3 regions of the Pantoea sp. ABR1s genome follow, and region 2 is predicted to be linked to each of the others. Evidence: predicted binding sites of a transcription regulator. Region 2 holds the regulator's gene; each other region holds the start of a gene.
The links. The regulator CRP, encoded in region 2, controls carbon source genes, mostly activating them, when cyclic AMP is high. The targets are predictions, from matches to a motif close to ATGTGANNNNNNTCACAT.

Region 1 (3,280 bases), 1.8 Mb from region 2:
ACCGGGCGCTGAGCCAGATCGTCGCCGCACTGACGCTGCCGGTTGAGGCGGCGCAGCCTTCTTCGGGAGAAAGCATCGCGATCCGTGCACTGCTGCGGCAGTTGCCCTGGCAGCTGGCCGCCACTATTATGCCACATTGCTGGCGGGCGGCGCTGAAAGGCGGCAACGCGGCACTGCATTCACTGATTGCCCGGCGGCTGAGCGCACTGTCGCTGCCGGTTAACCCTGACACGCCGCCAAAGCGCATGACGACGCAAACTGGTATGACGCGCCTGCCACACAGCAGCGCGGACAATGCTCTGCTGCTGTTTATCCCGCTGCATCGACCTGAACAGCTGGCGGCGCTTCGCGCACTGGCGCTGATCTACGAGCCGCGCTTTTTCCAGCGCTATCGCGTTGAGCAGCCTATCGGTTATGTGGTGAGCAGCCGCTATATGCGCTGTGCCGATGAAGATGGGGTACTGTTTGCGCTGCAATCGCCCGATTACAGCGCGCTGTCACTGCTGCGCTACTGCCGCAACTTCCTGCGGTCACTGAACGAGACGCTGGCGGGTTACGATCTGGCGGCACTGAAAGCGCGTCTTCTGAGCCGGGAAGTGGATCAGCCACTGGCGTGCTTACGCGCAGAAAATGGCCTGGCAGAACCGGATACGAAGCAGATTGAGGCGCTGACACTTGCGGATCTGCAACAGCTTCACCGCACGCTGATTCAGGATCGCCGCCGCTGGCGGGTGCTGTTCACCGGCGGCGAGAATGTGTAGCGCCCGGTATAAAGTTGCTGAATTTATTTGAAAATTACCGACAAATCTCTTCACTGTCTATTCCGGGCGAACTGGACCACACTCAATTCACTTTGTCCGCATAAGGAATTGACCGTGAAAAACTTCAAACGTATTGCACTGCCCCTGTTAGCCGCTGCCACCCTCTACGCCCCGTTGTCTCAGGCTGAGGCGATGCACTACCAGCTGAATCCTGAGCATACGTCGGTGATTGTTGCCTGGAACCACTTCGGCTTCTCAAACCCTACCGCTGATATCCCTGATGCAACCGGTAACCTGGTGTTTGATAAAGATCATCCAGAGGCATCACGCGTTGACGTGACCCTGCCAGTCAGCAAAATCGACAGCCACGTGGCTGCGCTGACCAAAGAATTCAAAGGCGCTGAGTACTTCGACACCGCTAAATATCCGACTGCGACCTTCCACAGCACCAAAGTGGTGGCGAAGGGCGACAACAAATTTGATGTTGAAGGCAACCTGACCCTGAAAGGGATCACCAAGCCAGTTACGCTGCACGCGACGCTGAACAAGCAGGGCGAGCATCCGATGGTGAAAAAGCAGGCGATTGGTTTTGATGCCACCGGCACTATCAAGCGTTCTGACTTCAAGCTGGACAAATATGTCCCAGCGGTAAGCGACGAAGTCACTCTGACTTTGTCTACTGAAGCCTACGCCAAGTAAGCTTTTTGGGGCGTAGCGGCTTGCTGCTACGTCCCTTATTCGTTTTTTCCGCGCCTTCTTCCCCTCTGAAATCTATTCTGCCCGCCTGTTTATCTGCCATAAAATAATCCGGATATCTCCTCATCAACTATTTTGTGAACGCTTTATCTGGCCCGGAACCGGGAAAAATGAGGCGAAAGTCACAAATTTGCAACAGCACGGAATAAGCCACTCTGTGCCGCTGTGTGGCGAAATAAAATTCAGATGTCTTCTGAAATAACTCATTGATTTATATCGTTTCACTCTAATCGGCCTTCCCGCGAATAGTGTGATTTTGATCTCAAAAACCGCCGTTCAGACACCCCTGTCAATAACTCCGCCCAAAAAATACCGCTCGTAACTGTGATCTCCTCTGCAAATAGCAACCCCACGAACCGGAAGAATGGCCCTCAGCAGCTTAAGACAGCGAGGTGAGGGAAATGCGAATTGGAATGGTGATCAGTGGCGGTGATGTAACCGGCATTAATAATTTTGTCTTCCAGTTAGGGCGTCTGACGCAGGCGGAGATCGTGATATTTGATGGTGGCATTCCCGGCCTGCTGGCAAATAACCATCGTGATATCAGCCAGCGTGATCTGCTCGACTTTGCCATCGCCTCAATTCCGGTTATGCAATCGGGACGCACGCAAAAGAAACTGGTGCGCAGCGAATATGAATGTATTGCCCGCCAGCTGAAAAGCGCCCGTATTGAAGTGTTAATTATGGCGGGCGGTGACGGGTCGCTGCAATTTCTCCATACCCTGTCGGAGTCTGGCGTTAATTGTTTCGGCGTCGGCATGACCATCGATAATGATGTCTTCGGCAGTGATTACACCCTGGGTTTTTCCACCGCCTGCGAGCAGGTATTAAAAGAGGTCGCGAAACTGCGGAATACCGGGCGCGCCTTACCTGGCCGGATATTTATGCTGGAGTTACTCGGCGGCTACTGCGGCGAATTAACCCTGCAGTCGGCGATTAAATCCAATGCGGACATTGCGCTGATCCCGGAGTGCCAGATTCCTTTGCCACAGCTGGCGCAGCGCATCACCCAGCGACTGGCAGAACAGAACAGCGTGATCATTCTCTGTTCAGAAGGCTACACCCGCGAATATTCGCCCGGTTTTCAGGGGGCTATCGACACCTTAATCAAACAGCTTGAGCCGCTTATTGGCGTACGCGTCCGTAAAACTATCCTCGGTTACGGGCTGCGGAATGGTGATCCCACCTGCGAAGAGATTTATCAGGGCACCATTATGGCCAGTGAAGTGGTGCGTTGTATTCAGTCAGGCATGCGGAATAAAGCGGTCATTATTAACGGCAGCAATAAACCGATTCCGATTGATTTAATAAGCATGCAAAAACGCCTGGTCGATATTGACGGGCACCATTACAAACTCGCTAAACAACTCAATATATTGTGAGGAGGAAACCATGCTGAAAATATTATGTGTCTGTGGTTGTGGCTTAGGATCCAGTTTTGCGATTGAGATGAGCGCAAAAGCGGTTTTAAAAAAACTGGAGATTGAGGCCGATATCGATCACACCACCATTTCAGAAGCGAATGCCTTTAAGTCGGACATGATTCTGACGCAAAAAGCCTTTGCCGATGTGTTAAATGCCGACGCCAGTCCGGAACAGATTAAGCGGGTCATTATTCTTAACCGGCTCACCGATAAAGCGGAAATAGAGCAGAAGATCCTGGCCTTTTTAAAAGAACGCAACGTAAAGGTCGCCGCCCATGAATAGTGTGATCGACTTCCTGGTAAAAGATCTGCTGGGGCAGGCGTCTATTCTGATCGCCT
Region 2 (3,280 bases):
GAAGCTGGTGCGCGACACTGGCGAGCGCGGCCATTCACGTGAAGCGGTCATGGATTCGGTGGTGCGCTCGATGGAAGATTACATCAACTTCATCACACCACAGTTCTCACGCACTCACCTCAACTTTCAGCGCGTCCCGACGGTCGATACCTCAAACCCGTTCGCTGCCCGCGCTATTCCGTCACTGGATGAGAGCTTTGTGGTGATCCACTTCCAGGCGCTGGAAGATATCGACCTCCCCTACCTGCTGGCGATGCTGCAGGGCTCGTTTATCTCGCACATCAATACGCTGGTGGTGCCTGGCGGCAAAATGGGTCTGGCGATGGAGTTGATCATGGGTCCGCTGGTGAAGCGGCTGATGGAAGGCAAACGAATAGAGTAAGAGGCCAAAAGAGCCTTTCCAGACTAATGCCAATGCAGGATGAATCTGACAGCAGCGAAAAAGCTTAACACGCAGGGTACCGGGTCAGAAGAGGAAAGCGTCCCGCGCCAGGGACGGCGCGGGCCGAGCGGCCATGGATGGCGGTTTTGCGTCTTTCCGATCTGACCCGGTTCCCAGCGCAGGCACAGTCTGACAGCAGAGCACGACAGATTTTGCCCGCGACCTTAAAAGATCCCTGCTGGTACTAAAGTTCGATCACTTCATAGCTATGGGTAATGTTGACGCCTTTACCCAGCATGATGGCCACAGAGCAATATTTTTCAGCAGAAAGATCAACAGCGCGTGAGACCGCTTTATCCTGGAGGGCTTTGCCACTCACGATAAAATGCAGGTTGATGTGCGTAAAGATTCGCGGCGCCTCTTCACGACGTTCTGAGGTCAGTTTTACTTCACAATCAGCCACATCGTTTCGGCCTTTTTGCAGAATTGATACCACGTCAATCGCGCTGCATCCGCCCGCCGCCATCAGCACCATCTCCATTGGGCTGGGCGCTTTATCACCCGAATTTCCATCCATCAGTATCTGATGGCCGGATGAGGATTCTCCGAGGAATGTCAGCCCTTCTACCCATTTCACTCTTGCCTGCATGATTTTTGCTCCGGAATACGCTGTTTTGTCGCCAGAGTACGCTTTCGCCTGGTAAACAGCAATCCAGAGAAATCCGCCCGTAGCTGAAGCGAGACAACAGAAGACAGTCGGCAAAAGCTGTGCTACAAACAGTGCTGAAAATATTTTTCGTCACCCGATGACGAAGCCGGGAAGGATGATGCGCACTGCGCCTGATGCGGCCCGAATAATTTCCTGAAATGGAAACGCTTGAAGCTTTCACCGCCTGACAGGGAAAACTGCCCCCTGTATTTTGGGCACGATTACAACAGAGGATAATAGCGAATGGTTCTCGGCAAACCGCAAACAGACCCTACACTCGAATGGTTCCTGTCCCATTGCCATATTCACAAGTATCCATCCAAAAGTACGCTGATTCACCAAGGTGAAAAAGCAGAAACGCTTTACTACATCGTGAAAGGTTCCGTTGCGGTTCTGATTAAAGATGAAGAAGGCAAAGAGATGATTCTTTCCTACCTGAATCAGGGCGATTTTATTGGTGAACTTGGCCTGTTCGAAGAAGGCCAGGAGCGCAGCGCCTGGGTACGTGCGAAAAGCGCGTGCGAAGTGGCGGAGATTTCTTACAAGAAATTCCGTCAGCTGATCCAGGTTAACCCTGACATCCTGATGCGACTCTCATCGCAGATGGCGCGTCGCCTGCAGGTGACGTCTGAAAAAGTGGGTAACCTCGCTTTCCTCGACGTAACCGGACGCATTGCACAGACCCTGCTCAACCTGGCGAAGCAGCCAGATGCCATGACGCATCCCGACGGCATGCAAATTAAAATCACTCGTCAGGAAATTGGCCAGATTGTTGGTTGTTCACGTGAAACCGTGGGCCGTATTTTGAAGATGCTGGAAGATCAGAACCTGATCTCCGCACACGGCAAAACCATCGTCGTTTACGGCACCCGCTAATTCCTGTCACCCACGGCGTGATGGCAACATCACGCCGTTATTGTTTGTGTTGGGCCGATGTGGCGTCGAATTATTTACCATCCTGAAGTTAACTACGCCTTGCGGCAAACGCTGGTGCTCTGTCTGCCGGTGGCGCTGGGCTGGTTGGCTGGCGACCTGCAAAAAGGTCTGCTGTTCTCATTAGTGCCCGCCTGCTGCAACATCGCCGGTCTGGATACCCCGCATAAACGCTTCTTCAAACGCCTGATTGTTGGCGGCAGCCTGTTTGCCCTCGGCAGCTTTCTGATGCAGTGGCTCACCCTGCATGCTATTCCGCTGCCGCTGATTCTGTTTGCCATGCCCTTATTGCTCGGCGTTACCGGGGAGATCAGCCCGCTGCATGGTCGTCTGCTGCCCGGCACCCTGATTGCCGCCATCTTTACCCTGAGCCTGATTGGCCGCATGCCAATCTATGTTCCCCCGCTGCTCTATATCGGCGGCACGCTATGGTACGGGCTCTTTAACTGGTTCTGGTTCTGGCTGTGGAAAGAGCAGCCAATGCGCGAAAGCCTGAGCCTGATCTATCGCGAGCTGGCTAACTACTGCGACGCAAAATATACCCTGCTGACGCAGCTGACCGATCCGGAAAAGGCGCTGCCGCCGCTGCTGGCTCGTCAGCAGAAAGTGGTCGATCTGATTAACACCTGTTATCAGCAGATGCATATGCTGTCGGCAAGCCGCGATCACAGCCATAAACGGCTGACGCGCGCCTTTCAGGTGGCGCTGGATCTGCAGGAACATATCTCGGTCAGCCTGCATCGGCCGGAAGAGGTGCAGAAGCTGGTCGAACAGAGCCACGCCGAAGCGGTGATCCGCTGGAATGCCAAAACCATCTCGGCCCGGTTGCGGGTGCTGGCGGATAACATTCTCTATCACCAGCTACCCGATCGCTTTGCGATGGATAAACAGCTCGGCGCGCTGGAGAAAATCGCCCATCAGCATCCCGACAATCCGGTGGGTAACTTCTGCCTTTACCACTTCAACCGCATCGCGCGGGTCCTGCGCACCCAGAAACCCCTTTATCAGCGCGATCTGATGGCTGACCGCCAGCGCCGTCTGCCGCTGTTACCGGCGCTGCGCAGTTATCTCTCGTTTCGCTCATCGGCCCTGCGCACTGCCGGCCGCTTTGCGGTGATGCTGATGCTGGGCAGCGCGCTGGCGCTGTTCTTCAACATCCCCAAACCCTACTGGATCCTGATGACCATCATGTTCGTCAGCCAGAACGGCTACAGCGCTACCCGTGTCCGCATTCAGCACCGGGCGCTGGGCACTTT
Region 3 (3,280 bases), 1.1 Mb from region 2:
GCGGGTCACGCTGTGCTGCTGGCTGAGATGCCCGATGTCGTGACGCTGGGATTCATGCTGGCAGGTGCGGATCACCGTATGGCGACCGGCACGCAGTGCGGTTTCAGCCTGTTGGATCCAGCGATCCCGGTCGGGCCAGGCGGGCTGCTGAAACAGCTGACGGATATCGACATCCACGATCTCAACTGCCCGCTGTTTAAGCAGCGTGGCGATCTGCTGCTGCGCGCTGCTGCTCATCGATCCCACTACCGCCAGCACGGGCCGCGACGGGCGAACAGAGAGCGCTGCGCCCAGCGCATCGCTTAACCCGGCTGCTCCCACCAGCAGCGGCTTCTCTGTCAGCCGCGCCGCAGCGATTATCAGTCGCGCCAGATCGGCTTCATTTTCGGCATCCACCACCACGACGCCGTGCACCGCCGCTAACACCGCATCAAGCCGATCGCTGCGCAGCGTCGGGAGATCGATCTCCGTGCCGTCGATCTGCATCTGATCGACTACGCGGGCGCTGAGGATCGGGGTTTTAGGATCGCTGGCAAATTCGGTGTCTGTCAGTAACCGCTGATTGACCCACACTTTACCTTCGCGTGTGGTGCGGCCCAGTCGTGGCACAGCCGGCGCAACCAGCGCCAGCCTTTTGCCGCTGGCCCGCAGCGCAGCCGCGGTTTCAGCACCGACGTTGCCGCGCAGCGTGGAGTCGATCTTTTTAAACAGCCAGCCCTGCTGAAGCTGTGCGGCGAAGTGCTGCACCACCTGAGCGACGCGCTCTGCGGCCTGGCTGGCGCTGACTGCCCGGCTGTCGGTGCTGATAACCAGCACATCCGCAGCGTCCTCTGGCAACGGCGCCTCCGTGCCAAACAGCACATGTACGCGGGCGCCAGCCTGTGCCAGTCCGCTACCCGCATCGTTGGCACCGGTAAAGTCATCGGCGATGACCAGCACCGGGGTTTTCCATAATGATGAGCCCATCCTCACTCCTGTCAGGCGATTGCCGCTGCATTTGATTATATTCAATCATGATTGATTATATGTGAGCAAGTTCAAATTAATCGAAATCGATATGCCTTATAAAATTAGCCACAGAGAGTGACTGACTTCGCATTGCGCTGAGCAAGATTAATCATCCGCTCAGACAGGACAGAAATAAGGGTATGAAATGAACATTAACAGCACGGTGATTAGCGGTTATCAGGCGTTAAACGACATGCGCTATCTGCTGAAGGGAATATCGACAGCAGTCGTGGTCACTGACCGGAACATTGAGGCGATTCCGGCAGTGCAGGCGCTGATGGGTCAACTTCGGGATCAGATTCCGGGTATCAGCGTGGTCAACAGCGTCCCGCCTGAACCAAGCCAGCATGATGTGGCAGCGATTATCGCGACGCTCTCCCGGCCCCATGTCGATATGGTGATTGGCATCGGCGGCGGCAGCGTGCTGGATGTGGCGAAGCTACTCTCAGTGCTGTGCATCGACGCCGCGCCTTCGCTGGACGCCCTGCTGGCAGGCGAAAAACCGCAGCGCCGTACCCGTTCAATACTGATCCCTACCACCGCAGGCACGGGTTCTGAAGCGACGCCCAATGCGATCCTGGCGATCCCGGAGAAAGAGACCAAAGTCGGCATTATTTCACCGGTGATGCTACCCGATGTGGTGGCCCTGGTGCCGGAACTGACCACCAGCATGCCGGCCCACATCGCCTCTTCAACCGGTATTGACGCCCTCTGCCATCTGATTGAGTGCTTTACCGCCAATGTCGCCAACCCGGTCAGCGACAACTATGCGCTGACTGGGATGAAGAAACTGTTCGCTAATCTCGAAACCACCCTGCGCGAGCCAGAAAATTTGCAGGCACGCCTGGAGATGCTCTGGGCTTCTTATTATGGCGGTGCATCGATTGCCCATGCCGGGACACATCTGGTGCATGCCCTCTCTTACCCGCTCGGCGGCAGATATCATCTGCCACACGGCGTCGCCAACGCCATCCTGCTGGCTCCCTGCATGCGCTTTGTCCGTCCGGCGGCGGTGAGCAAATTCGCTCAGGTCTATGATCTGCTGCCCGACGCCGACGTCCGTTTAAGCGATGAAGAGAAATCACACGCGCTGGTCGACTACTTCACCGCGCTGGTAGCGCGGCTGCAGCTGCCTGCCAGCCTGGAAGCCCTGGGCATCAGCCCGGATCAACTGCCCTGGTTAGTGGAAGCCGCGCTCAACGTCCAGCGTCTGATGAACAACGTGCCGATGGCGGTCACCGCCGACGATGTGCGCGCCGTCTACCTGACGCTTTTCCCTTCCTGCCAGGCGTAATGAGGATTGTCATGAATAAGAAAATAAATGGCGTACTGACCGCCATCGTCACCACTTTTGACCGGGAAGGTGCCTTTGATCCGGAGAGGCAGCGCGAACAGGTCAGACGCCAGATCAACGCTGGTAACGGCATCTTCTGTGGCGGAACCAACGGCGAATTCTTTGTGCTGAACGAGCAGGAGAAGATCGCGGTTACCACCACCTGCGTCGATGAAGTTAACGGCCGGGCATCGGTGGTGGCGCATATCGGGGAGATTTCGACCCGTGAAACTATCCGGCTCGGCAAACAGATTGCCCGCCTTGGCGTAGATGCTGTTTCCGCGATCACCCCGTGGTTTGTTCCGCTTAACCAGCAGGAGCTGATCGACCACTATCAGCGCGTGGCTGACGCGCTTACGGTACCGCTGTTCCTCTACAACATCCCGGCGCGTACCGGCAATACCTTGCAGCCAGAGACCGTTCGTACGCTGGCCGCGCATCCGAACATCATCGGCATTAAAGATTCAGCAGGCAGCTATGAAAGTCTGAGCGGCTTTCTGCAGGCTACCGCCGACTGTCAGGACTTTGCTGTGCTGAACGGCCCGGATTCGCTGATCCACCAGGGTTTTGTGGATGGCTGCTCCGCCTCAATTTCCGGGCTGGCAAACGTGGCACCGGAGGCGATTAACGCCATCTGGGCGCGCTTCCATGCGGGCGATATTGCCGGTTCGCATCAGGCACAGGAGAACGTCACCGGCCTGCGCACCGCGCTTTACAGCATCGGTTTCTCACCGGCCGCCGTGAAAAAAGCGGTCAGCCTGCAAGGCTTTGAGGTGGGTGAAAGCCGTTATGCGGTGCAGTTCAGCGCCGAAGAGCAGCAGCAGATCCGCCAAATCGTGAACCACTACCTGCAATAACGTCCATCACCTTTGCACCCTACCGGTCAGATGAGAACGAACCTGATGGTCGCCATCTGCCAGAACAATCGAGGTCATGATG

Region 1: the regulator CRP is predicted to act here: its motif matches at 1,766-1,783, upstream of ACXKZD_RS10210 (6-phosphofructokinase).
Region 3: the regulator CRP is predicted to act here: its motif matches at 1,026-1,043, upstream of ACXKZD_RS15855 (iron-containing alcohol dehydrogenase).

Annotation. Positions count from the first base shown of each region.
Region 1 is NZ_CM173823.1:2,178,553-2,181,832, reverse strand. It holds gene pqqF (pyrroloquinoline quinone biosynthesis protein PqqF) at 1-761, shown strand, start outside; gene ACXKZD_RS10215 (YceI family protein) at 876-1,460, shown strand; gene ACXKZD_RS10210 (6-phosphofructokinase) at 1,919-2,899, shown strand; gene ACXKZD_RS10205 (PTS sugar transporter subunit IIB) at 2,910-3,224, shown strand; gene ACXKZD_RS10200 (PTS sugar transporter subunit IIC) at 3,217-3,280, shown strand, end outside.
Region 2 is NZ_CM173823.1:424,135-427,414, reverse strand. It holds gene ACXKZD_RS01975 (phosphoribulokinase) at 1-382, shown strand, start outside; gene ACXKZD_RS01970 (OsmC family protein) at 627-1,031, opposite strand; gene crp (cAMP-activated global transcriptional regulator CRP) at 1,335-1,967, shown strand; gene ACXKZD_RS01960 (YccS/YhfK family putative transporter) at 2,025-3,280, shown strand, end outside.
Region 3 is NZ_CM173823.1:3,339,242-3,342,521, forward strand. It holds gene dtnK (D-threonate kinase) at 1-966, opposite strand, end outside; gene ACXKZD_RS15855 (iron-containing alcohol dehydrogenase) at 1,154-2,302, shown strand; gene ACXKZD_RS15860 (dihydrodipicolinate synthase family protein) at 2,314-3,198, shown strand; gene ACXKZD_RS15865 (sodium:solute symporter family protein) at 3,278-3,280, shown strand, end outside.